DNA from 3 places in the Aciduricibacillus chroicocephali genome. Region 1 is predicted to be linked to each of the others. Evidence: predicted binding sites of a transcription regulator. Region 1 holds the regulator's gene; each other region holds the start of a gene.
What was found. The regulator LexA, encoded in region 1, represses DNA repair genes until DNA is damaged. The targets are predictions, from matches to a motif close to CGAACATATGTTCG.

Region 1 (9,540 bases):
ATAACGAGCCCATCCAAATGTAGATGCCATTTCGATAGCAACACGCTTTGTCACCTGTTTCGGCAAAACAGTGTTTTTGTACTCTTCACTTTGTTCGTTAAAGCGATCCCAAGAAGGCATACTTACAACGCGGACATCAACGTCTTTTTCACGAAGCGCATTCTGGGCACTGATTGCCAGCTGAACTTCTGAACCAGTAGCAATAAGAATTGCATCCGGCTGCTCCTTCGTGCTTTCACTAATAATATAAGCACCTTTCTTCACGCCTTCATAAGCATGTTCCTTCGTGTTTTCCAACGTAGGTAATCCTTGACGTGTAAGAACAAGAGCAGTCGGTTTGTCCTTCGACTCAACAGCAAGACGCCAAGCTGCAGCTGTTTCATTGCCATCTGCTGGTCGTATAACCGAAAGTCCAGGCATTGCACGGAAAGCTGCAAGATGTTCAATTGGCTCATGTGTCGGTCCATCTTCTCCAACTGCAATGGAATCATGTGTAAATACATATGTTACAGGCATTTTCATAAGTGCGGACAATCGAACTGCCGGACGAAGATAATCACTGAATACGAAGAATGTTCCAGCAAATACTTTTAAGCCGCCATGAAGAGCCATTCCGTTAAGTGCAGCAGCCATGGCAAATTCACGAACACCAAACCAAATATTACGGCCAGCATAGTTAATTCTTGAGAAGTCAGAAGCACTATTAATTGTTGTTTTATTTGAACCTGCAAGGTCCGCGCTTCCTCCAAAGAATGAAGGTACGGCTTCAGCGATTACATTTAGAACTTCACCTGAAGAAGCCCGTGTTGCTAGCTTGTCTTTTCCTGCTTCATACACAGGGATATTCTTTTCGTAGCCTTCAGGCAATTCACCTTTAATAGCCTGTTCAAACTCCTCGGCTAGCTCTGGGAAGGCCTCCTTATAAGTAGCAAATAGTTCATTCCACTCATTATCAGCTTTAGCACCAGGTGTTGCGATTTTGTTTGCAAAATCGTCATAAACCTCTTGCGGCACTTCAAATTCTCCATGCGACCATTTGTAGTATTCTTTTGTTAGAAGTACTTCATCAGTTCCTAATGGAGCACCATGACTTGTAGCAGAAGCAGATTTATTAGGCGAACCATAGCCGATAATCGTTTTGATTTCAATCAAAGTTGGTTGTGTCGTATTTGCTTTTGCTTCTTTAATCGCAGAACGGATCGCATCGATATCATTCCCGTCTTCAACCCGGATAACTTGCCATCCATAAGCCTTAAAACGATCTTCAGTTTCATCAGAGAATGAACGATTAAGGTCTCCATCCAGTGAAATGTCGTTTGAGTCATACAATGCGATAAGTTTGCCGAGGCCAAGATGTCCTGCAAGGGAAGCAGTCTCATGAGAGATTCCTTCCATGAGATCTCCGTCACTTACTAATGCATATGTATAGTGGTCCACAATATTGAAATTCTCTTTATTATATTTTGCACCAAGATGCGCTTCAGCCATCGCCATACCAACTGCCATAGCAATTCCCTGGCCAAGTGGCCCGGTAGTTGCTTCAACACCATCAGTATGATGAACTTCCGGATGCCCAGGTGTTTTGGAATCCCACTGACGGAAGTTTTTCAAATCATCAAGAGATACACCGTATCCGGACAAATGCAGGAGTGAATATAGCAGCATTGAACCATGACCCGCTGATAGGATAAAACGGTCACGATCGAACCACTTAGAGTTTTTTGGGTTGTGGTTCATGAAGTCAGTCCAAAGTGTATAGGCCATCGGTGCTGCACCCATTGGCAGACCTGGATGGCCTGAATTTGCCTTCTCAATCGCATCAATAGAAAGTGTGCGAATCGTATTAATCGATAATTGCTCAATAGTTGCTGACATGTGTTTGCCTCCTGTTTTCTTATAATCCTATTCTATAATGAAAAATGCCTGTTCACAAGAGCGACAGGCATTCTTAATCGATTAATGTTTTTTTCGGCGTTCCTGTAATTCTTTAACCTTTGCAGGAGTGACGTCATTGCCCGCTGGATCGATAACTGTCATCGTACTCAGCTGATTCGTAAACGACTCACGTACGTTTTTTAAATATTCTTGACGAAGTTGTTTCTGTTCGGCTTTTTCCTCTTCTGTTAGACCAGTTGATTTTGCCTTCTTTGAAAGCTCATTTATACGAGCGAGTTTTTGTTTTGTAATCAAATTTTACCGCCTCCTTGCAGAAAAATAAGAAAGCATAGGCCTACTATTGCCTATAGTTATATTTTACTCTTTCAAGTGGCCGGTTTCAATTCTTTTATACTCCTGATATCGTCTATGCACTGTTGCTTTGGAAACGTTGTACCCCAGGCCATTCAGAACAGAGGCTATTTCCTCAAATGTCATCTTAGTTGCACGCATCCGGGCAACTTCCTCAACAGGAAAATCAATTCGCTCCCTACCAGGGGATAAATCCCGGTTTTTTAAATTACGACTTGGATCATAACCGTTTTCAACTGCTTTACGCATTCCTCGTCTAATTTTCATATTGTGAATTTTGCGTTGATATTCCTCCACAATCCCAACGATTTGAAGGACCATAGAGTCTGATTCAGATAATTCCAGTTCACCATCATGAACTGCAGTATAGACAGGAATTTTCATTTTATTCAACTGATGAAACAGAGCAATCTTTGCATTTCCCCGTCCAAGCCTAGTTTCATCCTGTATTAATAGGCAGTCTGCCTCCCCTGCTGAAAATGCATCAAGCATCGTAAAGAGGCCTTCCCGCTCAATTTCATAGCCACTTTCCTGCTCTTCAATTAATGAGACAATAGACATTCCATGCCTGTCAGCAAGTACTTTCAGTTCTTCTTTTTGTCTTAATAGAGATGTTTCCTGTGTATCTTTCGTTGTGCTAACCCTGCAATATATGATTGCTCTCATGATGCTCTCCTTCATACCGAATCAGCTAATAATTAAGAACAAGTATAGCAGAATAAGAGAAAATCCAAAAGTTGCGAGATAGAATGCATCTGTCTTGTCAATTTTGCTGAACATGAGTAACATCTCCTCCATTTTTAGAACGAATGTTCCTTTGTGTCTAACCCGATAATAAACAGAACGTACGGTCTTGTCAAGGTCTTTTTAGAACGAATGTTTGCTTTTGTTATGTGTAAATGATAGACTGTTACTAACAAGACTTATTCAAGAGGTGATAGCGACATGACAAAGCTTTCTAAACGACAGCAAATGATTTTTGATTACATAAAAGATGAAGTACGGACGAAAGGTTATCCGCCTTCTGTAAGGGAAATTGCCCAGGCGGTTGGCCTCGCTTCAAGTTCAACTGTCCATGGTCATCTGTCTCGAATCGAGAGCAAGGGGTTTATACGCCGTGATCCTACAAAGCCACGTGCTATAGAGATTCTCGATATATCGGATACAGCAGGCATACCGAAAGAAGAAGTGCGTTATGCTCCTGTTATTGGAAAGGTAACAGCTGGTATACCTATTACGGCTGTGGAAAATATAGATGAATTCATTCCTCTTCCAAAGAATACGGCAGGGCCTGATGATCATCTTTTTGTGCTTGTCATTCAAGGAGAAAGCATGATTGAAGCCGGAATATTAGACGGAGATATGGTTATTGTTAAACAACAACATACAGCCGATAATGGGGACATCGTTGTAGCAATGACTGAAGAGAACGAAGCAACAGTAAAGCGCTTCTTCAAAGAAAAAGAGCATATTCGTTTGCAGCCGGAGAATGCTACAATGGAACCGCTCATCTATAACAATGTTACAATTCTAGGCAAAGTAATCGGCCTATATCGAACAATTTCCTGATTCGTTTTTGAAGGAGGCTGCGTGTGGAAAGAGACCAAATTTGGGATTATGTCATGGCAATTCGCAACAATGTTATACGCTCGATGGACCCGCCAAGTGATGAGAGAAAAGAAGCCATGCTTGCCCAACGTAAAACGGTCATGGCTTTTGAGAAACAGTTGCTGAAGGAGATTGATAAGGACGAGGACTTTGAAAGTTTTATCAAACTAGCTATCGACTGTGCCCTCGGAGAATACCCTTTTGATGATTTAGTAACATTCTATAATCGAATATGTAAAAACTAGCCCCCTCGAGCTCTTTGGCTTGAAGGGGTTTTACATTATTTGCTCTCTGTTTTAATTGGATGAAAAGGACACTTTCCTATTTCTTTTTCATTATCATCTGATATGATATATTGCCTCCATTCCAATTTATCTGTTCCAATTTGACCTAAATCAGGATGTGGAGGCATATCTTCTATTGCGGCAGCACGTTTACGAATAAACTCGCTCGCTTTTTTACCAGCTTTTGTATGTGATTCAATCCCTTTAAAAATTCTTCTCGGCTGAAATATCATTATCTGACATTTACCGATGTTTCTTGTTATTCTGTTTTTATAGGCAGGCATATTACCAGACACGAAGATTTGCTCTCCATTGTATACAAATTCCCAATCCGGATCTTCTGGATCTCTTGGGAACTGATGTGGCCACTCCATTTGGTCACTTGCATGCAAGTTATTTAAAATACTCCAGAATACCCTTTTATAAAATTCAAAAGACATTTCCTTTTCCAATGGCTTGATAAACAGTACCAAGGCATGTCGCTTCTCACTTGACTTAGATAATATAAGAAATTCTGATAAGACTTTCGGCAGAGAGGACAAATCTTCTTTTTCTGCGTAACAATAGCGCAGATGCCCATGCTTTTCAGCCTGTGTGCCAAAATAACACGGAAACTGCTTGTTTTCCACAATCTCTCTCCAAGCTTCATATTGCTCCACAACCCAGCCTGGCAACTTCTCTTCATGGTTTAACAGGAATTTCCTATCCACCATCTTCACAATTTAATATGCCTCCTCTAAATCGCTCACAATTATCTTTAAAAGTCGCTCATCACAAATTATGTAGACGTTTAAAAATTGTTACGATCACCCAGGATGGCATAGAGCATTAATATCATTTATATAAAATAAAAAAGCGCATTTTCATAAGAAAAATGCGCTTTTCAATACAGGAATTATCTTTCACAAGCAATTCCATCTTTATCACGATCTTTGTTTTTATTAGTTTCATATAGAGATTTTGAAGCATATGGTTTGTATCTTGTTTTTCCACCTTTATTTTTAGTTGTAGAAGACTTAGCGACACCGCCAGCATAATCTTTGTTCAACTCTGTACAATTCTGATAGTATTTCGCTTTTGCTGTTGCTACATCTGTTGATATAAACGATAGACTTAGAAGCAATCCTAACGATACGACAGCCATACAAATCTTTTTAAACATAGGTAATTTTCCCCCTCAAAATTTGATTTTATATTAATACAAAAACTGGCAAAATTCAACAATTTTTTTTCACAAAGAAGCAGACCGTAAATTTCGCTGGTCTGCTTCTTACTTATGTACTGTTATTGTATCTATGAGTATATTCAACAAAACATTCTGCTGATTTTCCTCTTTCACCCTGCCATTCCATAAATTGCAATTACTACAGCTATCAATCCGATAACCAATGAAATTACCAAAGCACTGGCAATTATACCATCCCATTTATCAAAGCCATTATTATGATCACTTGAATTACTTTTATCAATTTGCATCTAATCACCTTTTCTAGGCCTGTTCATTTTTATTAGTATTATCATTTTCATTTATAATTTCGTTGGCGGATTTCTTGAATTCGTGTAATGAAGCTCCAAGTGCCTTCCCAATCTCGGGTAGTTTGCTCGGTCCGAAAACAATCAATCCTGTAATGAGAATAAGGATCATTCCAGGCATCCCGATGTTGCTAAACATTCTTCTTCCCACCCTCAATATATTTTTTTCAGATTATACATCAAAGCCGATTAAATTACTCGAGTTTAATATGGCTTTTACATAAATTTTACAAAGGCATTTAAAATAGAAGAAATTAGTTTAAAGCTTTCTCTATTGTAAATCCGCATTTTCTCAATGGATTTTTCACTATTTATATAAACTATTAAATCATTTCTTTTAAATTTGGCTTTATCACCTAAACAAGCATTTACGCCTTACATATCTTATAAGTGTGTAAGGAGGTGAAACAATGAATTCATGTTATTGCGCAAGATTAGCTGAAATAATTGGAGGATTGATTTTATCTTCCACTGATGGTGTATGTGCGGTTTCAAGACTACGAGAGATTGATGCGAAGATTTTAAACAGAACAACAAAATCCCCTTTAGCTCTACCATTTGCTCTATCATTTGAAAGTAGTCAATGCGGTGAGACCTTGAACTTAGGAGAAACCGTTATTCTCCAAAGGGAGATTAATCCTTTTCTTTCTGAACTCCGAGAGAGAGGGATTATTGTTACAGCACTCCACAACCATTGGTTATTTGATAACCCGAGATTGATGTATGTGCATTGGGAAAACGTAGGGAATCCATTTGATTTTGCAAGGAATAGTATTGAAGCTGCTGAAGATGCAGGATTATTTTAGATTTAAATAGCTCCCTGTTCATGAGCTGTTTTGCACAGTGTGCTTTTAACTCACTTTAAAGCGATTTCTGATCAAAATAAAAAACAGATCATGACGGTAAGTCATTGATCTGTTTTTATTTATAGGGAAAAGGTGAGGTATAATGTCATTCTCTCTCCATTTTTTGTAATACTTCTCTTATATGAAACCTATTTATTTAATTCGAATCTCAATTGCTTCTTTATTTTGTTCCACTAAATCGTCCAACAACTCATTTGCATGATGATCATATTCTTCTATACCGAACTCATCATCCTTAAGTTCACCCAATATTTCTGAAGTATAGGTATTAATATAAGCAACCATTTTCGCAGATGTCTCTGTATATTTTTTATAATATTCTTGTGGTTCAATCCCAAGCTTAGCTGCCTGTGGATCTGCAAATGTCCGAATGGATTGTGCTTCTGCACTTTTCAACTCATCTGGAGGATACGTACCATGGGATTCCTTTATATCTATAACTTGTTTGGAAATATCTATATTCATCTTTTTCACTTCCTGTTCAGCCAACTTGGCTTTAACAGCTCCTTCAACCATATCCGTTAATGCATCATCAGGATACAAAAAACGCAAATAGCCAACCGTAATTTTTTCTCCCCTAACAACTGCAGCAACATCTTTATCTTTATAAGCCGTAGAACTCATGCATCCGCTAAGGAAGAATAAACAACTTAACATCAGGCATCCAAACCATTTGTACATATGTACCTCCACATTTTTAGAGACTCTCTATTATTCAATACAGTAATAAACGTTATTTCCTAATTCCAATCTTAAAACAAAAAGACTCATTCATATGTAACAGTTTCTTTGGATGGTCTACAAGTAAATATATAGAGTATAATTTAATTTTATTATATCTCTTTAAAAATATACTTGTTTATAAATCATTTTATCGTTCGTCTTCGTAAAACATATAGAGGAGTCCGGAAATTTCTGAAATATAAGCAACTTTTGTATCAATTACATTTTTATTATTTAATAAATAAGCATACACTTCGTCACAGAGACCATTATATTTACCGCTAGAAGGTGTTCTAAACACCAATAAGACATTTTCGATTTTACACATTTGCTGCGCTAAATATATAAGTTCTTGCATTCTTTCAATACTTTTAACATTCATAATCCCTATAACATGTTCCGGAATGATAGCTTCACGTTCGACAAAGAGTTTCTCAAGAGTTTCATAATCTTTGCGGAATAAATTTTCCCTTTCTAGATGTAAAACAAGTGTGTTCCAACCATCCCCATCCATGTCATCCCACCATGTAAGATCCATAGGTCTGTTTTTACCGTTACAAGTATCCTCTGTAAAAGGATAGTACCCCAACATGGATCCCAGCCTAGAAAATTTATTCTATCTCAGTCATTGTGAACGAATGCCTACCGTGATGATAGTTAAATTTAGAGATTGATAATTCCTTACATAACCATCGAACAATTTCATTAAATCTAAACCCATGTGACCAATTCTCCCTCTATTTTTTATTAGAATTTAGGGTTGCCATCCATCTACAATAGTCCAAATCCCTACCCACGCACACCGCTCCAAACATCCGTATTTTTCTTAATGTATCCTTGCCTTTAGATCAGCGAGCTTGGACACAACGATCTGCGCAAATTTTAATATCATCCAGGCGAAGTGATCCATGCTAGTGTCATGACTTTAACTCAATTACAGTTATTGTCTTTATATCCCAAGAAGTCGTTGTATCGGTCCACTGGTTTCTCAATTCAGCAACTTCAAAATTATTTAGTGCATATTAAATCGTTCTGAAAGTCTATTCTTATATAGATGGACTAGAAGTAATTCGATATCTACATGCTAAATAAAAATTGGGGCACAGGCCTGTACCCCAATCAATAATTTAAGCCCCTTAAAGTCTTAGTATATGCTTATGTACTGCCCGCGCTCCCATGGATGTATAGTTGTAATCTATGCTATGTATTTAGCCTTTTTATATAGTTAGTCAAAGCCCCGTCATTACGAGGCTTTTCGTTTTTTATATTTTCATACCTTTCTATCGTGGTTCTAATTTGGGGGTGTTTTGGGGGTGTAGTCGTTAAACGCTACATACCAACAATATTCACTTAATCATCCGGCATAAAATTAGTTTATTCTATATAATAGTAGTAAAGGAGTGAATCGGATGATTACGATAAAAGAGCGAGAGCTTGCACAAAGATACTTATGCCTGGATATCGCCCTTCAGGTAGATAGCACCCCGGACATGCTGTTGGAATATCAGTCAGTTACGGAACGAATGAGGAAATTAAAGCTTCTGATTGAACATGAATCGACTGTTGGTATTGCGTATGGTTTCCTGATAAAATCTGAGGACCATGAGAAAAAAGAAATTTATACAAAGAGTCACCTTGCTTATTTAGTGAAGCGAACACTAAAGGAATTCAATGGAGAATAATTAAAGCCTTATCAAATAAAAAACCCCTTATTATCAAGGGGTTTTTATCGTGTTTCTGTTAGATAGTTAAATATTTAATCTTGATTCAAATGGTAGATTAGTTGAACAACACCAGAGGAATACGTTTTTGTATTAACTAATCTTAAGTTCAACCTTTGTTTTATATCAATAAACAATGGCCTTCCTTCTCCTAAAATAACAGGATGAACAGATAATCTAAATTCATCAACAAGACCTAAATCGATAAACGTTGTAATAAGGCTTGCTCCTCCATATAACCAAATGTCTTTACCAGGAGCATTCTTTAATTTATTTACTTCTTCAGGAATATTTTCATTTATAAATATCGCCTCATTGTCATATTCTTTTGGTGTTCTAGAAAACACATATTTTTCTTTACTGTGGACTAACTCCCACATTTCTTTTTCAGCATCTGAAGCATCATTTGCTGGAGCAAATTGACCCCATAAATCGTAACTTTTTCTCCCGTATAAAATAGTATCAATCTGATTTAGGAAATTAATGAATCCCATCTCAGAGTCCATTATGCACCAATCAACTTCCCCATTTTCTCCTTCAATAAAGCCATCTAAAGTT
Region 2 (11,332 bases), 650 kb from region 1:
GATTGCAAAAAAGGTAGAACAAGATATTCAAATCGATGTCTTAATTGATAATACGGCCGATGAAGCTGATATTAAACTTCTTGGAGAAGAGCTTGAACAGATGGATGGCGTGAAGTCAGTTGTCTTCTCTTCCAAGGAGGACGAGTTAAAGCAGCTTAAGAAAAGCTTCGGAGATAATGCTCGGTCGTGGGAAATTTTTGAGAAGGATAACCCGCTGAATCACGTGTATAAAGTAAAAACATCCAATCCGGAAGATACCGTTGCTAAAGCAAAGACTATCGAAAAGATGAACTATGTAGAGAAAGTGAATTATGGAGAAGAAACAGTAAAGCGCCTGTTCCAGTTTAATAAATACGCACGAGCCATTGGAATCGTACTGATCGTTGGCTTGCTGTTCACGGCGATTTTCCTGATTTCAAATACAATCAAACTGACAATTATGGCACGAAGCAAAGAGATTGGCATCATGAAACTGGTTGGTGCGACAAATGGATTTATCCGTTGGCCATTTTTCATTGAAGGCATGCTCCTCGGACTGCTCGGTTCAGTTGTCCCGATTATCCTGATTCTATCAGGCTATTATTATCTTGATCATTACGTCAAAGGGAAAATCAGTTATTCATTCATGGATCTGCTTCCATATAACCCGTTCGCATTTGAGCTATCCATTATCGTAATATTGCTTGGCGTCTTGATTGGTGTTTGGGGCAGTGTCATGAGTATACGGAAGTTCCTTAAAATATAACCTCATACAATACAAATCAAACAATATCGCAAATTATGCTGAAGAGAGGAGCATACGGAATTGAAAAATAAACTTAGTGCCTGCCTGCTCATTCCAGCGCTTCTAATCGGAGTTGGAACAACAGCTGAGATTCATACGGTTTCAGCAAAATCCGCTAGTGATGTTCAGAAAGAAATTGATGATCTGAACAAGAAGAAAAGCAACATTAGAGAACAGAAAGCGAATCTTTCTGGCAATAAGAAAGACACTGAAGCAAAGCTGAATGAAAATGAAAGTAAGCAGGAAACGGTGGAAAAACAACTGAGTGAGTTGGAAGAAGAACTCGGAAAGACTTTTAAGAAGATTAATGATAAGAAAAAGTCTATTACTAAAACGAATGAACAGATTAAGAAACTTGAAACAGAAATTCGCAAGCTGCATGATGAAATCGAAGTACTGAAAGATAAAATTAAAAAACGTGAAGAAATTCTTAAAGATCGTATGAAGTCCATTCAGGAAAGTGGCGGAACGATCAAATATCTTGAAGTTCTCATGGGCTCCCAAGATATTGGAGACTTCATAAGCCGCTCAACCGCTGTTGGCACAATTATGGATCAAGATAAAACGATCATGGAAGAACTTGAGGCAGATAAGAAAAAACTTCAAAGCAAGAAAAAATCTGTTGAAAACAAAAAATCCGAAGAGAAGAATAAGAAAGAAAAGCTTGTTGCTCAAAAGAAAGATCTCGATCATTTGAAGGCTTCACTAGATGACCAAAAATCTGAAAAAGATAAGCTTATGGCATCACTTGAACAAGAACATAAGCATCTTGAGGAATTCAAAGTTAGCATTGACGATGAACAGAGAATTCTTGCAGCTCAGGAAGAAGCAGTACATAAAGCCATTTCTCTTGCAGAAGGCAAAAAAGGAGAAATTGAACGTCAGGCGAGAGAAGCTGAAGAACAGGCAGCAAGATCGTCTCAGCATCAAACTTCAGCTTCAACCTCATCCTCTTCAGGGACGAGCAGCTATTCAGGCAGTGTGCCTTCAACGGGAGGAAGTGCGAAGTTCAGCTGGCCGGCATCAGGAGCTCTATCATCCGGTTACGGACATCGCTGGGGAACATTGCATGCAGGGCTTGATATTGCAAATGTAATAGGGACTCCTGTCAAAGCAGCAGCTCCAGGTGTTGTTATTTCTACAAACACACCGAATGATGGACAGATGAATGGTTATGGAAATGTTGTATTGATTGCCCACTCTATGGGCGGTACAACATATACGACACTTTATGCACATATGAGCAAGATTTCTGTTAGTGCAGGTCAACATGTGGATACGGGTGATCTTGTTGGTGCAATTGGAAACACAGGTCAATCAACAGGTCCACATCTTCACTTCGAAGTCCATCATGGTGGCTGGAACGCAGCGAAGAGCAATTCCATTGACCCGGCAACAGTACTGCCATAAGCTGATTACGAATCATGAATTGTTAATCAAAAGCATATATTTTACAAAAAGGCGTCACACTTACTGTGGGACGTCTTTTTTTGGTAAAATGGTTGGACGAACAAAGTAGCTTAAAGAGGTGTGGATATCATGAAACGAAACAGGACAAAGATCGTCCTGCTGCTCATACTTATGCTCTTGATCGGGGCTGCCGCCGGCGGTTACGCAGGCATCAGATGGTCAATTGCGAAATTCCAGGAAGAAGGAATTGGTCTTGTCCCTAGTGATAACGGGACAGAGGGTGAAGCAGAAGACGGCAATCAATCGGCCTCCATGGCAAAAATCAACCAAGCCTATAAGCTGATTCAGAAACATTATGTTGAAAAGGCAAGCGACAAGAAACTTACTGAAGGTGCGATTCAAGGGATGCTTGAGGCGCTCAAGGATCCATACAGTACATATATGGATGCAGAGACGATGAAGCAGTTCAATGAACAGATCGAAGCATCATTTGAAGGAATTGGTGCGGAAGTAAGCATGCAGGAAGGCAAAGTGACGATTGTATCCCCAATCAAAGGCTCACCTGCCGAAAAAGCAGGACTGCGTCCGAAAGACCAAATCCTTAAAATCGATGGTAAAAGCATTGCGGGACTCGATTTAAATGAAGCTGTTGAGAAGATCAGGGGCAAAAAGGGATCTAAAGTAAAGCTGGAAATCAAGCGTCCTGGTGCAAAAAGTGCTTTCAGCAAGGAAATCACGAGGGATGAAATACCTTTGGAAACTGTTGAATCAAGCATGAAGACGGTTGATGGCAAGAAAACAGGCGTCATTAAACTGACTTCATTCTCAGAAACGACGGCTGATGATTTCAACAAGGCACTTAAGAAACTTGAGAAAAAAGGCATGCAAGGACTGATCATCGATGTAAGAGGAAATCCAGGAGGTCTGCTGAACTCAGTCGAGGATATCCTTGGGAACTTTGTTCCGAATGACAAGCCTTTTGTCCAGATTGAGGATCGTAAAGGAAATAAAGAGCCACACTACTCCGACTTGAAGAAGAAAAAAGACTATCCAATTTCAGTGCTTACTGATGAAGGTAGCGCATCTGCCTCTGAAATTCTAGCTGTAGCGTTGAAAGAAACAGGCTATGATACTGTCGGAACGAAAAGCTTCGGTAAAGGTACTGTCCAGCAGGCTGTTCCGCTAGGTGATGGCAGTACAATCAAGCTGACATTTTATAAGTGGCTCTCCCCAGATGGCAACTGGATCCATAAAAAGGGGGTCAAACCGACGATTGAACAGAAACAACCAAAGTATTACTATGCCAATCCTGTACAGGCTGATAAAGTATTGACAGTCGACCATACAAGTGATGACATTGAGAACTTGCAGATCATGCTGAAGGGACTTGGATTTGACCCAGGAAGAACTGACGGTTATTTCAGCAAGGAGACCGAAAAAGCAGTCAAGGCTTTCCAGAAGAGCAATGGACTAAAAATAACAGGCAAGGCTGATAAACAAACAACGGAAAAGATTGAATCAGAAGTCGTCAATCATATTCGCGAAGGCAAAGACGACAAACAGCTTGAAAAAGCTCTTGATACACTCTATAAATAGAAAGTTACCCTCCGCAGCGTTCAGTGCGGAGGGTTTCCTTTTGTCCAAATGGGCATGTCCGGCCGGTTTGTGCTAAAATATGTAGAGTAAATGATTCAGGAAGGGGGCGGGAGAATGGTTGAATCCTGGCTCTTGGAATTGGTCAAAGGCATTGGGCGGGTTTTCCTGAACCCGATGTTATATTTGGCAGTTTTTATCATGTTCTTCGCAAGCCTGCAGCGGATCAGGCGTGAACGACTTGATTTTGGAATTATGGTCAAACCGCTGCTTGCTGAGACAAAAGGTGTTTGGAGCCTCACGCTTCTTGCAGGCCTTATCATTAGCATCATCATGCTTGGAGCTGGTTTTGTATTTTCATACGAAACAATTCTTGTTGTGAATCTGGCTGTCGTTCTTCTTGGAATTACAATACGCTTTTCTTTATTGTCAGCCGGATATACAATCGTACTCGCTGCTCTTGCCTTATACATACTGCCATACTGGTTTGGAACTGCAGGATTTCTGAATGAGTCTCTGCCACATGGCGTCAACTATTCGGGTCTGGCGATTCTTGCCGGACTGCTCATTATCGGTGAAGCACTTATGTTGAAACGGACGAAATCGAATGAATCTTTCCCTTCCCTTGAACTTGGTAAAAGAGGGCGATGGATTGGTGGACATCAACTGAAAAAGATGGGCATTGTTCCGTTCTTCGTATTGATTCCTTTAGGAGCAATCGAGCATTCATCGACTTTTTGGCCAGCTGTCACAATCGGTGGGAATACGTACGGACTTATGCTAATCCCGTTTGTTATTGGTTTCAGCTACCGAGTACACGGCGATCTGCCTGTTACCGAAAGAGCTAGATTGGCAAAACAGCTGCTGACAGTCGGTTTTACAGTTGTCATTGTTGCTTGTATTTCCATTTATGACGTCCGTATAGCGCCATTAGCATTTATTCTCGCCTTCCTCGGCAAAGAATGGATTCACTTCCAGCAGCGGAGACGTGAGCAAGGAAGCAATCCAATTTTCCATGAGAGAAAAGATGGGCTGATGGCACTTGATGTACTGCCTAATTCTCCAGCTTCTCGTGGAGGTATCCAAGTCGGGGAGCGCGTCGCTAAAGTTAATGGGACAAAAATATCCAATGTGGCTGATCTAGAAGAGGCACTTCTAACAAGCGGTTCGTTCTGCAAGCTGGAAGTGATTGGCCATGATGGAGAGAAGCGATTTGAACAGACGGCGCTTTATGATACAGATCACCGTCACCTCGGACTTGTCCTAGTTGGAGAACCGTATGACCAGAAGTATGCATCTAGAAGAATGAGTGAGTTTCAACAAGGTTAATTGAGACGGACGTCTGGAAAAGGGCGTCCGTTTTTTCTTGTTTTACCAAGTTCGTTTGCGAGAATACTTGTTCGTAATATGGTAAAATGGAGTATAGCGTTTTAAGTACGAATCTTACCGGCCACACAAATGGTGCGGATAAAATATATGGATAGATGGGGGTTTGCCTTGTGAATGACAAGTTTGAGCTTGTGTCCGAGTACAAGCCGCAGGGAGATCAGCCGAAAGCGATTCAGGAGCTTAAGGAAAGAGTTCTTGCTGGACAGCGGCATCAGACGCTTCTCGGCGCTACAGGTACAGGTAAAACTTTTACTGTTTCCAACGTTGTGAATGAAATCAATCGGCCGACACTTGTCATTGCCCACAACAAAACGCTTGCTGGGCAGTTGTACAGTGAGTTCAAGGAGTTTTTCCCTAACAATGCGGTTGAGTATTTCGTCAGTTACTACGACTACTATCAGCCGGAAGCTTATGTGCCTTCCACTGATACTTTTATAGAAAAAGACGCCAGCATCAATGATGAAATTGATAAGCTGCGTCACTCGGCGACAACAGCGTTGTTTGAACGCCGTGATGTCCTTATTGTAGCTAGTGTTTCCTGCATCTATGGGCTCGGTTCGCCGGAAGAATATAGCAGCCAGGTTGTTTCACTCCGTACAGGAATGGAAAAAGAGAGAGATGAACTGCTTCGAGACCTCGTTGACATTCAATATGCACGAAATGATATTGACTTCCAGCGCGGAACGTTCCGTGTACGCGGTGATTCTGTCGAAATCATTCCGGCTTCAAAAGAAGCAAGCTGCATACGTATCGAATTTTTCGGTGATGAAATTGACCGGATGCGTGAAGTGGATGCGCTCACTGGTGAAGTAATTGGCGACCGTGAGCATGTGGCGATTTTCCCAGCTTCCCACTTCGTAACTGGTGAGGAGACGATGAAAAAAGCGATTGTCAACATCAAGGCAGAGCTAGCCGAGCAATTGAACAAATTCCGTGAAGAGAATAAATTGCTGGAGGCCCAGCGTCTTGAGCAGCGGACGAACTATGATATTGAGATGATGGAAGAAATGGGTTTCTGTTCAGGTATCGAGAACTATTCCCGTCACCTTACTCTCCGCCCAGCTGGCTCCACACCTTATACATTATTAGACTTCTTCCCTGACGATTACCTGCTCGTTATCGATGAGTCCCATGTAACTTTGCCGCAAATACGCGGCATGTACAATGGTGACCAGGCTCGTAAACAGGTACTCGTCGATCATGGTTTCCGTCTGCCATCAGCGCTGGACAATCGTCCACTTAAGTTTGATGAATTCGAAGAGAAGACGAACCAGCTCATCTATGTATCCGCAACTCCAGGACCATATGAGTTGGAACATACACCGGATATGACAGAGCAGATCATTCGTCCGACTGGGCTGCTTGATCCGCCTATTGAAATCCGTCCGATCGAAGGCCAGATAGATGATCTGATAGGAGAAATCAACAAACGTGTTGAGAAGAATGAGCGTGTGCTCATTACGACTCTGACAAAGAAGATGTCAGAGGATTTGACCGACTATCTGAAAGAACTAGGCATGAAAGTTGCCTATCTCCATTCAGAAATTAAGACATTAGAACGGATTGAAATTATCCGAGATTTGCGTGTCGGCACATATGATGTACTGATTGGTATCAACTTGTTGAGGGAAGGGCTGGATATTCCTGAAGTTTCACTCGTTGCAATTCTTGATGCGGACAAGGAAGGGTTCCTCCGGTCAGAGCGTTCGCTTATCCAGACTATGGGACGAGCTGCTCGTAATGCTAATGGTCAAGTTATCATGTACGCAGACAGGATTACGAACTCCATGCAAGTGGCGATAGATGAAACACAGCGCCGTCGAGCTAAACAGATTGCCTATAACGAAGAACATGGCATTGTACCGCAGACGATTCAGAAAAACGTACGCGATGTGATCCGCGCAACAGTTGCTGCTGAGGAATCTGAAGAATATAAAGCAAAAACAGAGAAGTTCTCTAAGATGACGAAGAAAGACAAGAAGAAAATGATAGAGAAGATGGAAAAAGAGATGAAGGATGCTGCCAAGGCACTCGACTTCGAACGGGCCGCCGAACTGCGTGATATCGTCTTTGAATTGAAATCGGAAGGGTGAACAGCCTATGCAGAACAAAATGATCCGGGTTCAAGGTGCACGTGCTCATAATCTTAAAAACATCGATGTTGAGATTCCGAAAAATGAACTTGTCGTCGTGACAGGACTCTCCGGTTCAGGTAAATCATCACTCGCCTTTGACACAATATATGCAGAAGGACAGCGTCGCTATGTCGAATCGCTCTCTGCATATGCGCGCCAGTTCCTCGGACAGATGGACAAACCGGATGTAGACACGATAGAAGGCTTGTCTCCGGCTATTTCCATAGATCAGAAGACAACGAGCCGCAACCCGCGCTCAACTGTCGGGACAGTTACTGAAATCAATGATTACCTGCGTCTCCTTTATGCACGTATAGGAAGACCAACTTGTCCAAAGCATGGAATCGAAATCACTTCCCAGACCGTCCAGCAAATGACCGATCGCCTGCTTGAATATCCTGAACGCACAAAGATGCAGCTCCTTGCACCAATTGTTTCCGGACGCAAGGGTGAGCATGTGAAAGCACTTGAGAAACTTCGTAAAGAAGGCTATGTGCGGGTTCGGATTGACGGTGAAATGATGGAAGTGACTGATGAAATCAAGCTTGAAAAGAACAAGAAGCACTCCATTGAGGCTGTTATTGACCGGGTTGTCATCAAGGAAGGAATCGCTGGAAGACTTGGCGATTCAATTGAAACAGCTTTATCCCTTGGAGAAGGCAAAATGATTGTCGATGTCATCGGTGAAGAAGAGCTTGTTTTCAGCGAATTACACGCTTGCCCAATTTGTGGCTTCTCCATAGAGGAGCTCGAGCCGCGTCTGTTTTCTTTCAACAGTCCATTTGGTGCCTGCCCAAGCTGTGATGGACTAGGTTCGAAGCTGGAAGTCGATCTTGATCTCGTTATTCCGAACTGGGATCTTACTTTGAATGAACATGCGATTGCGGCTTGGGAACCAATCAGTTCTCAATACTACCCGCAATTGCTGCAAAGTGTGTGCGAGCATTACGGAATTGATATGAACACGCCGGTAAAAGACTTGCCTCAAGAGCAGATGGATAAAATTCTAAATGGGAGCGGCAAGGAGAAAATCCGTTTCTACTACGTGAATGATTTCGGAAAAGCACGTGATCATACTGTTGAATTTGAAGGGGTTCTTAAAAATATTGAACGCCGTTTCAAAGAGACTACATCCGATTTTGTACGCGAAACTTTAGAAAAGTATATGGCGACGAAAAAGTGTCCGACTTGTAAAGGGTATCGTCTTCGTGAGGAAGCCCGTGCAGTTCTCATCAATGGAATGCATATTGGTGAAATCAGTGATTTTTCAATTACAGAAGCGAAGAAATTTTTCACTGATGTCAAATTGACAGAGAAGGAAGCGAATATTGCTCGTCTAATATTTAAAGAAATATGTGACCGACTCGAATTCCTGGCAAATGTCGGACTCGATTATTTGACGATGTCACGGACAGCAGGCACGCTTTCTGGCGGGGAAGCCCAGCGAATCAGGCTGGCCACACAGATAGGCTCAGCGCTATCTGGAGTTCTCTATGTACTTGATGAACCTTCAATCGGCCTTCATCAGCGTGACAATGACAGACTCATTGGCACTTTGTTGAAAATGCGTGACCTGGACAATACATTAATTGTCGTTGAACATGATGAAGATACGATGATGGCTGCAGACTGGCTAATTGATATCGGACCTGGAGCTGGTGAACATGGTGGACAAGTTGTTTCCGCTGGACGTCCGGAAGATGTGCTCAAAGATCCAAACTCGCTTACAGGTGCATACTTATCAGGACGGAAATTCATTCCGCTCCCGGAAGAACGCCGCAAGCCGGACGGTCGGGAAATCAAGATTACCGGAGCAAAAGAGAATAACTTGAAAAATGTAACGGCAACATTCCCGCTAGGTATCATGACTGTTGTCACAGGTGTTTCTGGTTCCGGAAAGAGTACACTGATCAACGAAATTCTTTATAAATGCCTCGCCCGGGACTTGAACCGTGCCAAAGTGAAGCCAGGCAAACATAAAAATATAACAGGCCTCGAACATATTGAGAAAGTAATTGATATTGATCAGTCACCGATTGGTAGAACGCCTCGTTCGAACCCAGCGACATATACAAGTGTCTTTGATGACGTGCGTGATGTATTCGCGCAGACAAATGAAGCGAAGGTGCGCGGTTATAAAAAGGGGCGTTTCAGTTTCAATGTTAAAGGTGGCCGCTGTGAAGCGTGCAGAGGTGACGGCATAATCAAGATTGAAATGCATTTTCTTCCTGATGTCTATGTTCCGTGTGAAGTTTGTCATGGTAAACGATACAATCGTGAGACGCTTGAAGTGAAGTATAAAGGTAAATCAATTGCTGATGTTCTAGACATGCGTGTGGAAGAGGCACTTGAATTCTTTGCCAATATCCCGAAAATCAAGCGTAAGCTGCAGACGATTGTAGATGTTGGTCTTGGGTATGTAAAGCTCGGCCAACCTGCGACGACGCTATCGGGCGGAGAAGCACAGCGAATGAAACTGGCCAGTGAATTGCATAAACGATCCAATGGTAAGTCATTCTATATCTTGGATGAACCGACAACCGGATTGCATGCAGATGATATCAAGCGTTTGCTTGTTGTGCTTCAGCGCCTCGTCGAGAACGGTGATACAGTTCTGATCATCGAGCATAATCTTGATATTATCAAAGCAGCTGACCATATTATTGACCTTGGTCCAGAAGGGGGAGCTGGCGGAGGGCAAATCATTGCGACCGGTACACCAGAGCAGGTTGCAGAAACGCCGGGTTCCCATACAGGCGAATACTTGAAACCGATATTGGAACGTGATCGTGAACGGATGCGCAACATTAAAGAAGAGGCCGAAGAAGCAGAGCATGCCGGCAAATAGAGTAATAACGATGGACTTTTTCAGCGGCCGACTGCATTTTGCAGCCGGCCGTTCCAGTTTCAATGTTTTGACGAAACGAATCATATTCTCTAATCTTGTAGAATAGAAAGTAGCAGGGAGTGGAATTGATGAAACCGATTGAATTGAATACGGTCCAGGAACAGCTGGATCAATTTTTGAATAAACCAGTTTATATCCATGTGGAAACGACGAATGGAGCGTATGCGAGCCATTTCGGAGATGAAGCATTCAATGTTGGAGCTTATGTACGCAATGCCCAAGTAAAATACAGCCAGGCAAAAATCGTCGGGGCGAAAGGTGACTCATTCCGTGTCGGTCTGAAGCTCGAATATGGCTGGGTTTATGCTGAAGGATTGACGGATTGGGAGCTGTTCGAAGGAGATAAGCTGCTTATGGCTGGACATGACCCGGCCGGACGTTTGCTCGTCGCTCTCGAAATTAGTGAGACACCGTTTGGAACGAATAACAGAAGGGACTAGGTGGAAGGAATGAGTAAAGAACGACATGTTGTCATCATTTATCCGCATCCAGATGATGAATCATTCGGGTCTGCGGGTACGATTATTAAAATGCGTGAAGAAGGTACGCCTGTTACGTATTTATGCGGAACATCAGGTAATATGGGACGCAATATGGGATTTCCGCCAATCGCCAACAGGGAGTCCCTTGCAAAAATACGTGAAGCTGAACTAGATGAAGCATGCCGTATCCTTGATTGTGACTTGCGCATGCTCGGCTATTTGGACAAAACAATGGAATTCGAAGATAAAATGGAAGTTGCTAAGCATCTGAAGGGACTTATCGAAGAAATCAATCCGAGCCTTGTCATTACCTATCATCCACTCTACGGTGTCCATCCAGATCATAATGCAATTGCCGCTGCGACAATTGAGGCGCTACGCATGATTGATCCTGATAAACGTCCTAAGATGTGGGCACGTCCAGTCGAGCGGAATTATCGTGAAATACTTGGAGAACCGGATGTTACGTATGATGTACGGGATAATTTTGAACGTAAAATGGAAGCAATTGCAGCCCACCATTCACAGGCCGACGGCATTCTTGGAGATATGCTCCGCAAAGCTAAGCTTGACGAAACAGTGATGGAGGAAGCGATGGAAGTGCTTGGTGTTGAAGACTATTATGTTTGGG
Region 3 (11,332 bases), 350 kb from region 1:
CATCAGGACTTGTTGATGTACGTCTAGATGTTAAAAGAGGCATCATCGAAAACTGCAAAATTTATGGTGATTTCTTCGGTGTCGGATCGATTGAAGAGGTTGAGAAGAAGCTGGTCGGAGTCAAGCATGAGCGTGAGTCGATTGAGAAAGCACTATCAGATATTGATGTGCCACATTATCTTGGAAAAATTACAAAAGAAGAATTGATTAATCTAATTTACTGATTTTGAGGGGGACAAACCCCCTCTTTTTCCTTTTTGTCATTTTTAAGAACAAATATTTGCCTATTCAGCCTTTTCGGAAACAAGGTAATTTGCTAGATTGAAGATGACCCTTTCTTTCCACTTTAATATTTGGAAGGATGTAATCAATTTGACAAATCACCTCTACGCAACAAGCTACGAAGTAAATCCTCTTACACTTGCTATTCTTTCAAGAAAAGATGAGAAGGGCAGAACGACTGCATATGTTCTTGAACAGGATGCTGAATATGTCGTTTCCCGAACGCCAACGAATATTATTGATCAGAGCTGTTCTTACTTCGGTGCGAGTCTTAAAGGCCGCCAAGAAGGGACGAGAAGTATTTGTGGCATCACACACAAAGCTCCAATCTCAATCGATCCGGCAAGCGGTATGTATTTTTTCCCGACAGCCTCTCCATCAAACGCGCTCTGTTCCTGGATCGCACATTCACATATTGAGACACTTCATTCTCTTCCTAACCAAAATACTGAGATTACTTTCAAAAATGGTACGAGTATCGTCGTTGAGGCTTCACAAGGGTCCATCATGAATCAGGTGCAGCGAACGGCTCATTTTCGCTATTTGCTTGATAAACGCCTGCAAGGTCTGCCACGCTCTTTTGGGACGTCGGAACGGCTCCCGGTAATATAAGCTCTCTCATAATTGCTTCAACCTGTTTTCTGATTGCAGGATTGAAATAGTTGCGCTGTTCTTCTTTACGTCCTGAAATGAACATATAAGATGAGAATGACTCGTTCTGACTTAGTCTCGATACTCGTATTTTCCTCTCATGCATCGATTTCCTTAGTTCGCGCCTCTCTTTTTTTGCTTTAACAAGTAATTTTTCAATGAAATCAAGATAAGGTTCTTTGATTTTAAATGCTCCATTCGCAAAATGTTTCATGTCCTGTTCGAGAACCGTAATAGCCATTGACAGGAATAGAAAGCGTGAAGCAAGGTTGAATTCATCTTCTTTTAAATAACGCATTAAAACACACTCCTTCAGATGAAGAACGTTTGTTCTATTTTATGATGCCCGATTTTTGTTATGAATGCAATGGAATTTTTTCGGGAAAGAAAGGGTCTATGCATATTCTTTCCTGTAAAAAGGTTTATACTATAGGGTATGCGGCAAATGTTCGAATTGAAGGAGAACTGACTCACATGCATGAAGCAACCTTTGTCATTCTTACACAGAATTTAAAAGATTCAGGCCAGTATGAGGAGCAAGTAAAATATCTGCTGAATCAATATGAAAACCTCGGTCCTTTACCAGGATTGCTTCTTCCATTTGCAGAAGCATTTTTACCATTTCTGCCTCTCATCGTATTTGTCTTTGCGAATGCGGCAGCATATGGTCTACTGAAAGGGTTCATTCTCTCCTGGGCTGGTTCAAGCCTAGGATCAATCCTCGTATTTCTTATTGTTCGCAGACTCGGCAGGAAGAAGTGGGTCCGAAAAATTGCGGATCATAAGCAGGTCCATAAAGTGACAGAGTGGGTGGATCGCCACGGTTTTGGACCTTTATTTCTGCTCTTATGCTTTCCATTCTCACCGTCTTCCATTATTAATATTGTTGCCGGATTAAGTCGGGTCAGCACTCAGCAATTCATTCTAGCTGTCTTATTAGGTAAGTCGGTTATGATTTTCTCTATTGCCTACGTTGGGTCGAGCATTTTCTCGTTTGCTGAGAATCCTGTGAAGACCATTGTGGTCGGCATCTGTATAGTTCTGTTCTGGATGTTTGGAAAATTGATTGAGAAGCGGCTGCAACGCCGGAACAAAATGTAGCACCAATTTACAGAGTGTGATTAAAAGAGGTTTTTTCGGGAAAAATATGAGTAAAGAAAAGACCTGGAGGAGACAGCTATGAGAAACCGACTGCTCCGGCTTATTCCACTCATGTTGGTCGCTATTATGCTAGGCATGATGGTTCATGCCGTTCTCTTTGTAAATTACATCGTGGATGGGAAATCAATGGAACCATCTTTTGATGATGGCAATACGCTTGAGGTTAACCGGATTGCGTATAATCTGCACGAAGCAAAACGTTTTGATGTCATCGTTTTTCATGCGAATGAGAATGAGGACTTTGTAAAGCGAATCATTGCGCTTCCTGGTGAAACGATTGAATTTCGTGATGACAGTCTTTTCGTGGATGGCAAGCAGATTGAGGAGCCTTTCCTGAAGAACCGGATTCATGACCAGATTGGCCAATACACAGAGGATTTCACACTTAAAGAAAAGACGGGTAAGCAGACTGTACCGCCAAACGCAGTCTTTGTAATGGGTGATAACCGGCCGGACAGTTATGATTCAAGAGCATTTGGATTTGTTGAGAAGGAACAGATTGTTGGCAAGGTGAATAGACACTGGACTGAATCCAAAAAACCGTCGAATGTATGGCAATCAGCAATAATCCCGCTATTTTCTCTATGGAAATGAGAAAATAGCGGGATTTTTTAGTTGCTAACACTGATTCAGAAAATAGAGGGACAATATTTGTTGTCGACATTTTGAAGCATTTTTCTCTCCTTTTTGGTATCTTATGGGGGAATGAATTAATGGGATATGTTCGATTTTCATTCTCTAAATTTATGGTACAATGAGAACAAATGTTTGATTTGGCTTTCGGCTGAATTTGTGGAAGTACCGGAGAGGCAGTCATTTACTAAAATGAGATAGAGATTTTAAGTGGGAGGGATTCAAATGGGCATTCGATTTGTACTTGGTCGTTCAGGAGCGGGGCAGAGTGAGCATATTATTGAGGAAATTAAACAAAAGCTGATTGAAAACCCTCAGGGACCACCCATTTTTTATGTTGTCCCTGAACAGATGACATTCCAGCAGGAGCAAGAGCTGTTCGGCGACCCGGAACTGGGTGGCAGTATTAGAGCTCAGGTAGTAAGCTTTTCCCGTCTGGCATGGCGTGTGCTTCAGGAGACAGGAGGTGGGACGAGGCAATTTATCAGTCCTGTCGGAATTCGGATGATGCTCAGAAAAATTATCGATGAAAAGGATGATGGCTGGAATGTCTTCCAAAAGGCAATAGAAAAACAAGGTTTCCTGGAGCAGCTGGAAGGGATGATTACCGAATTCAAACGGTATGATATTACACCAGGCATGCTGGAAGAGCAAATTACGGACATCGACCAGTTCACGCATAAGACACCAAGAGAAATTTCTCTTCAGAAGAAACTAGGCGACCTCACCTACATATATGAGCACCTTGCAAAGGCTCTTGCTGGCAAGTATATGGACGGAGAAGACCAGCTAGATATGTTAAGAGATAGAATTGGGACAACTTCATTTTTCCGTGATGCAGAAATCTATTTGGACGGCTTTTATCAATTCGCACCGAAGGAAATGGCTGTAGTCGAAGCTCTTATGAATAAATGTGAATGTGTCACAATTGCGCTGACGGCTGACCCAGAGCATCTTTATGAAGAAAATGAGATGTCTGAGCTTGATTTGTTTTTTAAAACAAAAGAAACTTATTGGCAGTTTAAGCAGCTAGCTGGAGTGAACGGGATTGGTGAGGAGACGTCAGTTATTTTGGATGGCAAAGATATGAAATTTGCCAACAGCTCAGCATTTCTCCATTTAGAGCGTAATTTTGATTCTCGTCCTTTCCCTGAATATAGAGGAGAGGCTCCAATAAGAATTGCAGAAGCTGTACATCCGCGTGCTGAAGTGGAGGGGATGGCACAGGAAATCCTGAACCTTGTTCGTGACAAGCATTGCCGCTTTAAAGACATTGTTATCTATATGCGTGAGCCTGACACATACCATGATCTCATTCATACAATTTTTGATGATTATGGGATTCCTGTTTTTATAGATGAAAAGAAACCGATGCTCCATCATGTGCTTATTGAACTGATTCGTTCTGCCCTTGAGATGGTTGAGAACAATTGGCGCCATGATGCAGTTTTCAGGGTGTTGAAAACAGGCTTCATTCCCGAGGGGGATGGAGAGTTTCCATTAAATGAAGACGCGATTGATGAGTTGGAAAATTACGTCCTTGAATACGGTATTCGAAGCAGAGATCAGTGGTCAGCAAAGCGTGACTGGAAGTTCCAGCGTTTCCGCGGCTTCGACGAGGCTGCACAGACAGATGAGGAATTACAAATGCAGAAACGGATCAATATGCTTCGACGGCAAGTCACAGCTGCACTTGGTAATTTTGATGAAGAAATCAGGAAAGCTGAAACGATCCGGGAAAAGTCAGAAGCGGTTTATTTCTTGTTGGAGCGGCTTAAGGTGCCGGAACAGTTGGAGAAGTGGCGCACCTATTATGATGATCATGGAGAAATTGAACGTGCCCGTGAACAGGATCAAGTATGGGATGCCATGGTTCAGCTGTTTGATGAAATGGATGAGCTCGGTGCCAAAGAAACCATTTCTTTGAAGGCTTTCCGTGAAACACTGGATGCAGGTCTTGAGTCTCTCAAATTTGCTCACGTGCCGCCAAGCTTGGACCAGGTCATTGTCGGAACAATCGATCGTTCACGTATAAACGGCAAATCGCATGCATTCCTGCTAGGCGTTAATGAAGGAGCATGGCCAATGAAGCCGCCATCAGATGGGATGATTAGTGAAGATGAGCGTGAATTGCTCTTGAAACGTGGTGTTCGACTCGCTGAAACGAGCAGGCGCAAGCTTCTTGATGATTGGTTTTATATCTATTTGGCATTCACTTCTGCACATGAAGGGTTATGGGTGAGTTATCCGCTGAGCGATGAAGAAGGAAAGGCGAAGATGCCTTCACAGCTTATAAGACGCCTGGAAGGTTTATTCCCTTCATGCAGTGAGCGCATATTGCTGCAGGATCCCGACGAACTGTATGATGCCGAGAGATTTATTACAACACCTGTCAAAACAAGAGCAGCATTGACTGCACAGCTGGCGAGGAAACAAAGGAACTATCCAGTGAAGAATATTTGGTTGGACGTTCTTAATTGGTACATTGAAAATACACCGAAATACAGTACAACGTATGCAATTTTACAAAGTTTGCATTATGATAACTTGCCGACAGATCTTGCGGAGGAAACGGTACAACAGCTTTATCCAAAACGCTTAAAAGCAAGTGTGTCCCGGCTTGAAATGTACCATCGCTGTTCCTACCAGCATTTTGCCCAGTATGGTCTTGGACTGCAGGAGCGGCGTACGTATAAGCTTGATGCACCTGATATTGGGCAGCTTTTCCATGAGGCACTCAAGAAGATTGCCGAATGGGTTCAAGGAGAAGGCAAGGACTTTTCACAGCTTACAAAAACGGATGCTGGAAATTATGCGAACAAAGCTGTCAAAAGTCTTGCTCCCATACTTCAGCACCAGATTTTACACAGTTCGAAGCGCTATGAATATATTCAACACAAATTGAAAGAAGTCATTGCTCGAGCGGCTTATGTACTTAGTGAACAGGCTAGGATGAGCGGGTTTTCCCCGGTAGGGCTTGAGGTCGGTTTTGGGGAGAAAGAAGAATTGCCGCCACTCACAATGCAGTTGCCAAATGGTTATGAGCTCATTTTGCGTGGGCGCATTGACAGGGTAGATAAGTCGATTTCTGGAAACGACCTTTATTTGCGCATCATTGATTATAAATCCAGCTCCAAGAAATTGAACTTGACCGAAGTGTATTACGGTTTGGCATTGCAGATGCTCGCTTACCTTGATGTCGTACTGCAATCTTCAGAAGCGTGGCTTGGACTCAAAGCTTCCCCTGCAGGTGTACTCTATTTCCATGTGCACAATCCGTTCATCTCCGGAGAAAAGGCACTTTCCGAAGATAAGCTTGAAGAAGAACTTTTCAAAAAGTATAAAATGAATGGCCTTTTACTTGCAGATCAGGAAGTTTTCCGGCTCATGGATAAATCAACGGAGAGTGGGACAAGCCCGATTGTGCCCGCAGGTCTGACCAAATCTGGTTCTTTCACAAAGGCTTCAAGTATTGCTGGGAAAGAGACTTTCAACCAGCTCGAAGGTCATATTCATCAACTGATGAGTCAGGCAGGACTGGACATTACATCAGGTGGCATCCATTTGAATCCATATGAGTTAAAGGATCAAGTTGCCTGCACGTTTTGCCCATTCAGTTCTGTGTGCCAATTCGATCCGCAAATTGGTACAAATGAATTCAGGAAACTCCAGCAAATGAATGAAAAGCAAGTGCTTCAAAAATTGACAGGAGAGGAGTGAGGTAATCGTGGTTAAATGGACGAAAGAACAAGAAGATGCCATTTACTCGAAAGGAAGCGATATTCTTGTAGCAGCGGCGGCAGGTTCGGGGAAAACTGCTGTCTTGGTTGAGAGAATGATTCAGAAGCTGATTGATACAGATGATCCAATCAATATTGATGAGCTTCTTGTCGTAACCTTTACAAATGCGGCTGCTCAGGAAATGCGCAACCGGATTGGCGCAGCCTTGGAGAAAGCGCTAGAAGAGAATCCCGCTTCCAACCATTTGAAAAAACAACTGTCCCTTCTGCAAAGGGCGCCAATTTCCACTCTGCATTCATTCTGTCTGGAAGTAATCCGAGAGCATGCATATTTGCTGAATATCGACCCAGCTTTTCGAATAGCGGATGAGATGGAAGCCGATTTAATTAAACAAGACGTCATTGAAGAGCTGTTTGAGGAGTGGTACGGAGAAGAAACAGGTGAGGGAAATCTTTTCTTTGCAGTTATCGACAGATTTTCCGGAGACCGCAGTGATCTTGAAGTGGAAGAGCTCATAATGGATTTGTTCACATTTGCTATGCAGAGTCCAGATCCTGATAAATGGCTCGATTCTTTGAGTGAACCGTACAATATTCCAGAAGATTTCAGGGAAGAAAACTTGGCATGGCTGAATATCATGAAAGCGGAAATCAAGCTGCAATTTGACGCGATACGAGATGAAATTGGACATGCAATGAGTATTGCAGAAGAGAAAGATGGACCTTATCAGTACTGTTCTGCAATTGAACAGGATCTAGAAGGGCTGCGGGAAGCCGAGCAACTGATTGAGGACTGGGATGCGCTTCAACAGTTTATGAACGGATTTAAATTTGCAACATTGAAAAATGCGAAAGACTGTAATGAAGATAAAAAGGCGAAGACGAAAAAATTACGTGATGATTATAAAAAACGCTGGAATGACATGAAGGATTCGTGGTTTACACGATCGCTATCTCGTCAAGTTGAAGATATGCGCGTTCTTGCTCCGGTTGTAGCCAAGCTTGCAGATCTCGTGAAACAGTTCATAAAGAGATTTGAAGAGCAGAAGAGAGAAAAGGCTTTAGTTGACTTCTCTGATTTAGAACATTTTTGTTTACGAGTTTTAACGACAATAAATGAACAGACTGGAGAACGTATTCCATCCGAAACAGCACGTGGATTCCAATCGCGCTTTAAAGAAGTTCTTATTGATGAGTATCAGGACGTCAATCTCGTGCAAGAAACGATTGTTTCACTGATCAGTGATAAAGAAGGTGCCGGCAACAGGTTCATGGTTGGAGATGTTAAGCAGAGTATTTACAGATTCCGCCATGCAGAGCCGGGACTTTTTATAGGCAAGTACAAGCGCTTTGCCGAAATGGAAGATCCAGGTAAACGGATTGACCTGGCAAGTAACTTCCGCAGCCGTAAAGAGGTACTGATCGGTGCCAACTATATATTCCGTCAAGTTCTTGATGAAGAACTCGGCGAAATTGCTTATGACAAGGATGCAGAACTGATTTATGCAAATAAAATGTACGAAGTTATGCCATATCCGGAGCCATCTCCAGAGCTTGTAATTATTGACAGAGAAAAGGGAGAAGCTGCAACTTCAGGAGAAGAGACAGGAGAAGAAACATTGGCCGATCTTGAAAAGGCCCAGCTGGAAGCCCGTGCTTATGGTGAGCGTATTAAAGAATGGATTGGTCATAAAGATAGTCCTCCTCTTCAAGTGACGGACAAAAGCAATGGTTCGCAACGTGATCTGCAGTATAGGGATATTGTCATCCTGCTGCGTTCAATGACATGGGCGCCTCAGATTGCAGACGAATTGAAGCAACTTGGAATACCTGTCTATGCCGAGATTTCATCAGGATACTTTGCAGCAATCGAAATCAAGGTGATGATCAATTTACTGAAGATCATTGACAATCCAAGGCAAGATATACCTCTTGCTTCTGTATTGAAGTCTCCAATCATTGGTTTGAATGAGGACGAACTTGCACGTGTCAGGCTTGCTGATCGTAAAAACGCTCTTTACGATGCTGTTCACCAGTATATGAAATTAGAAAATGATGAAACCGCAGCTAAGCTATCTGTCTTTATGGAGAAGCTATCCAAGTTCAGGATGAGCGCGAAACAGGGAGCGCTTGCCGATCTCATTTGGGAAATTTACCGGGAGACTGGTTTCTATGACTTTGCCGGTGGTATGCCGGGAGGGAGGCAGCGTCAGGCGAATTTGCGGGCTCTTTATGATAGAGCACGGAGTTATGAACGAACATCATTCCGCGGACTTTATCGTTTCCTTCGTTTTATAGAAAGAATGGAAGAACGTGGCGATGATCTTGGTACCGCTCGTGCACTCAGTGAGCAGGAAGATGTTGTACGCATCATGACAATCCATAAGAGTAAAGGCTTGGAATTCCCGGTCGTTATCGTAGGTGCTATGGATAAGCAATTCAATATGCAAGATTTGCGTATGAAACATTCATTGCATAAAGATTTGGGCTTTGCGATGAAATACATCGACCCGGGCAAGCGCATCATTTATCCAACTCTATTCTATCAGGCAATGAATGAATTGAAGAAACGGGAAATGCTTGCTGAAGAGATGCGTGTTTTATATGTTGCTCTTACACGTGCCAAAGAGAAGCTTCTCATGGTTGGTAATGTCAATTCTTTCGAGAAAAAACGTACAAAATGGCTGAAAGCGCTGGATGAGCCTGGATGGGTGCTGCCAGTACATCTGCGAGCCAGTGCGAATTCTTATATGGACTGGGTTGCTCCTGCGCTCGCGAGACATGAGCACGGCTTTGCATTAAGAGGTGGGGATGAGGCAATTCCTCTTACCGTTCAAGGAGAAATCAGCCAGGATCCTTCCAAGTGGAAAGTGACCGTGCTGCATGCAAGCGAGCTGTCTGAAATCGAAAAAGAAGAAGAAAATATCGAAGAATTGCTGACAGATCAAATAAAAAAATGGAAAGCACTTCCCGAACATACTGAGAAAAAAGAATGGGTTGACGCTCGTCTTTCTTACGTATATCCGTACTCTGAGGCGGCAGTCACTCGGGCTAAACAATCGGTAACAGAGATTAAAAGGCAGCGGGAAATCAGGGATGAATATTCAGGAGATCAACTTGTTAAGCCATTCCGGGCCCCAATTGCTAAACGTCCAAAATTCATGCAGGAAAAAAAGGAGCTGTCGGCAGCAGAGAGAGGGACCGCTCTTCATACTGTCATGCAGCATATCCCACTTGACCGCAATATGACAACTTCTGAAATCATGGCTTTCGCTGAGGAACTTGTCACGAAAGAGATTCTTACTGAAGAATCTGCCGAAGCGGTGGATTATACTGCAATCGAACAGTTTTTCCAAACAGATATCGGAAAAATGATGCTGAGTGCAACTCAAGTACAAAGAGAAATTCCCTTCAGTCTAAGCTTACCTGCAGAGGACGTCTATGCGAAATGGACTGGGGATGGAAAAGAGCGGGTACTTGTACAAGGGATTATCGACTGTGCCATACCTGCAGAGGACGGATCCTGGATTATTCTCGATTATAAAACTGACGAAATTCATGGCGAGATAACACCAGCTTTGGAACAAAAATTGTGGAAGCGTTATGCGACACAACTTGAACTGTATAAAACTGCAATTGAACAAATTTGGAAAATACCAGTGAAAGAAGTATGCCTTTATTTTTTCAGCAAGCAGATGCTCCTCAAACAATCTTTATAAAGAATAGATTGCCTCGGAATCCCAATCGGGAGAATCCGAGGCTTTTCAATGTTGGAAAAGGGATGCATTTTCTGTAGATGGGACAAACTAGCATGCAGGAGGTGAGCCCGAATGAATGAACAGAATCCAGAGATTAAAAAGAAAAGAACCGTAAGCAGTCTGAATCCTCAAGGTCTTACAGAAGATGAGAAGGATCATTCCCCTAAGTCGGTATTGGAAGACCGCGCGAAGAAAAAAAACACAAAAATCTAATGGAAGCAGGTGGCGGCAATCGAATCCTCATTGCTCTATTTGAAGGAATCCATGGATATGTACAGGGATAACCCTCTTTGCGAGAGCATTTTCCGCAAGCTTGAAGCGAAGGATTATGAGACGGAGAGTGCATTCATAACAGAACTGACAGATGAAGAAATCTCCTATTTGAATGCCCTCGTGCGCAAAGAATTGCGGTATGCAAATGATGCCGTGGACCGTACTCGATTCAATCAATTGAACGATATTTATGAGTTACTATACTAGTCGGAGTACATCGTAGGAAATATTATTTTTTTCGTGCCCATTGTTTTTTGATTCGTTTTGCAGTATTATATAAACATAAGCTGCGATGTGCGTATTCAACTAAGTTTTAACCTCTAATGGTTAGTTCGGGAGTTTAAGATTGAAACTGGAATGTCGTGCCGTGCAAGAGAGGCGGAAGACAGGAACGTTTCTGCAAACACCCACCTGGTGAAAAGGTGGTTTAAAACTTCGTATAAAGAGTACGGCAATTGTGGCTCATCCTATGAATATTCAAAGGCGGGTATCTTTTTAGATGCCGGTCTTTTTTGTTTTACTGTCAAAAAAGCCTGGAGAAGACATTATGTACTTAGTCTTCTCCAGGCTTTTTCTTATTTATTATCTAGAACTTCGTAAATCCGCTCTATTGCCCAGTCCATTTGATCTTTCGTAATTGTAAGTGGCGGAGCGAATCGAATGACACTGTCATGTGTTTCCTTTGCGAGTAAACCATGATTCATTAGCTCTTCACATATGCCTCGCGCATCACAATCAAACTCCATACCAATCATAAGACCCTTTCCTCGGATTTCTTTAATATGAGAATTACGGATTTCATACAGTTTTTCCTTCAAGTATTGGCCTAATTCC

Region 2: uvrB (excinuclease ABC subunit UvrB) is a predicted target of LexA. The motif match lies at 5,177-5,190, and genes of this name have one in related genera.
Region 3: QR721_RS04750 (YhjD family protein) is a predicted target of LexA. The motif match lies at 1,254-1,267, and genes of this name have one in related genera.

What each region holds. Positions count from the first base shown of each region.
Region 1 covers NZ_CP129113.1:1,257,884-1,267,423, reverse strand. The annotation lists gene tkt (transketolase) at 1-1,875, opposite strand, end outside; gene QR721_RS06605 (DUF896 domain-containing protein) at 1,957-2,190, opposite strand; gene QR721_RS06600 (YneB family resolvase-like protein) at 2,254-2,913, opposite strand; gene lexA (transcriptional repressor LexA) at 3,193-3,816, shown strand; gene QR721_RS06590 (YnfE family protein) at 3,840-4,100, shown strand; gene QR721_RS06585 (YqcI/YcgG family protein) at 4,136-4,852, opposite strand; gene QR721_RS06580 (excalibur calcium-binding domain-containing protein) at 5,035-5,301, opposite strand; gene QR721_RS06575 (hypothetical protein) at 5,475-5,615, opposite strand; gene QR721_RS06570 (twin-arginine translocase TatA/TatE family subunit) at 5,629-5,811, opposite strand; gene QR721_RS06565 (DUF1259 domain-containing protein) at 6,083-6,478, shown strand; gene QR721_RS06560 (hypothetical protein) at 6,671-7,219, opposite strand; gene QR721_RS06555 (hypothetical protein) at 7,410-7,775, opposite strand; gene QR721_RS06550 (hypothetical protein) at 8,671-8,943, shown strand; gene QR721_RS06545 (dihydrofolate reductase family protein) at 9,018-9,540, opposite strand, start outside.
Region 2 covers NZ_CP129113.1:1,906,143-1,917,474, reverse strand. The annotation lists gene ftsX (permease-like cell division protein FtsX) at 1-745, shown strand, start outside; gene QR721_RS10030 (murein hydrolase activator EnvC family protein) at 806-2,194, shown strand; gene QR721_RS10025 (S41 family peptidase) at 2,324-3,790, shown strand; gene QR721_RS10020 (PDZ domain-containing protein) at 3,905-5,116, shown strand; gene uvrB (excinuclease ABC subunit UvrB) at 5,287-7,269, shown strand; gene uvrA (excinuclease ABC subunit UvrA) at 7,277-10,159, shown strand; gene QR721_RS10005 (YojF family protein) at 10,288-10,659, shown strand; gene bshB2 (bacillithiol biosynthesis deacetylase BshB2) at 10,669-11,332, shown strand, end outside.
Region 3 covers NZ_CP129113.1:904,764-916,095, forward strand. The annotation lists gene lplA (lipoate--protein ligase) at 1-224, shown strand, start outside; gene QR721_RS04745 (competence protein ComK) at 373-894, shown strand; gene QR721_RS04750 (YhjD family protein) at 788-1,231, opposite strand; gene QR721_RS04755 (TVP38/TMEM64 family protein) at 1,408-2,034, shown strand; gene lepB (signal peptidase I) at 2,113-2,688, shown strand; gene addB (helicase-exonuclease AddAB subunit AddB) at 2,953-6,447, shown strand; gene addA (helicase-exonuclease AddAB subunit AddA) at 6,455-10,186, shown strand; gene QR721_RS04775 (small, acid-soluble spore protein L) at 10,298-10,438, shown strand; gene QR721_RS04780 (sporulation protein) at 10,448-10,705, shown strand; RNA gene ssrS (6S RNA) at 10,780-10,966, shown strand; gene QR721_RS04790 (ornithine--oxo-acid transaminase) at 11,074-11,332, opposite strand, start outside.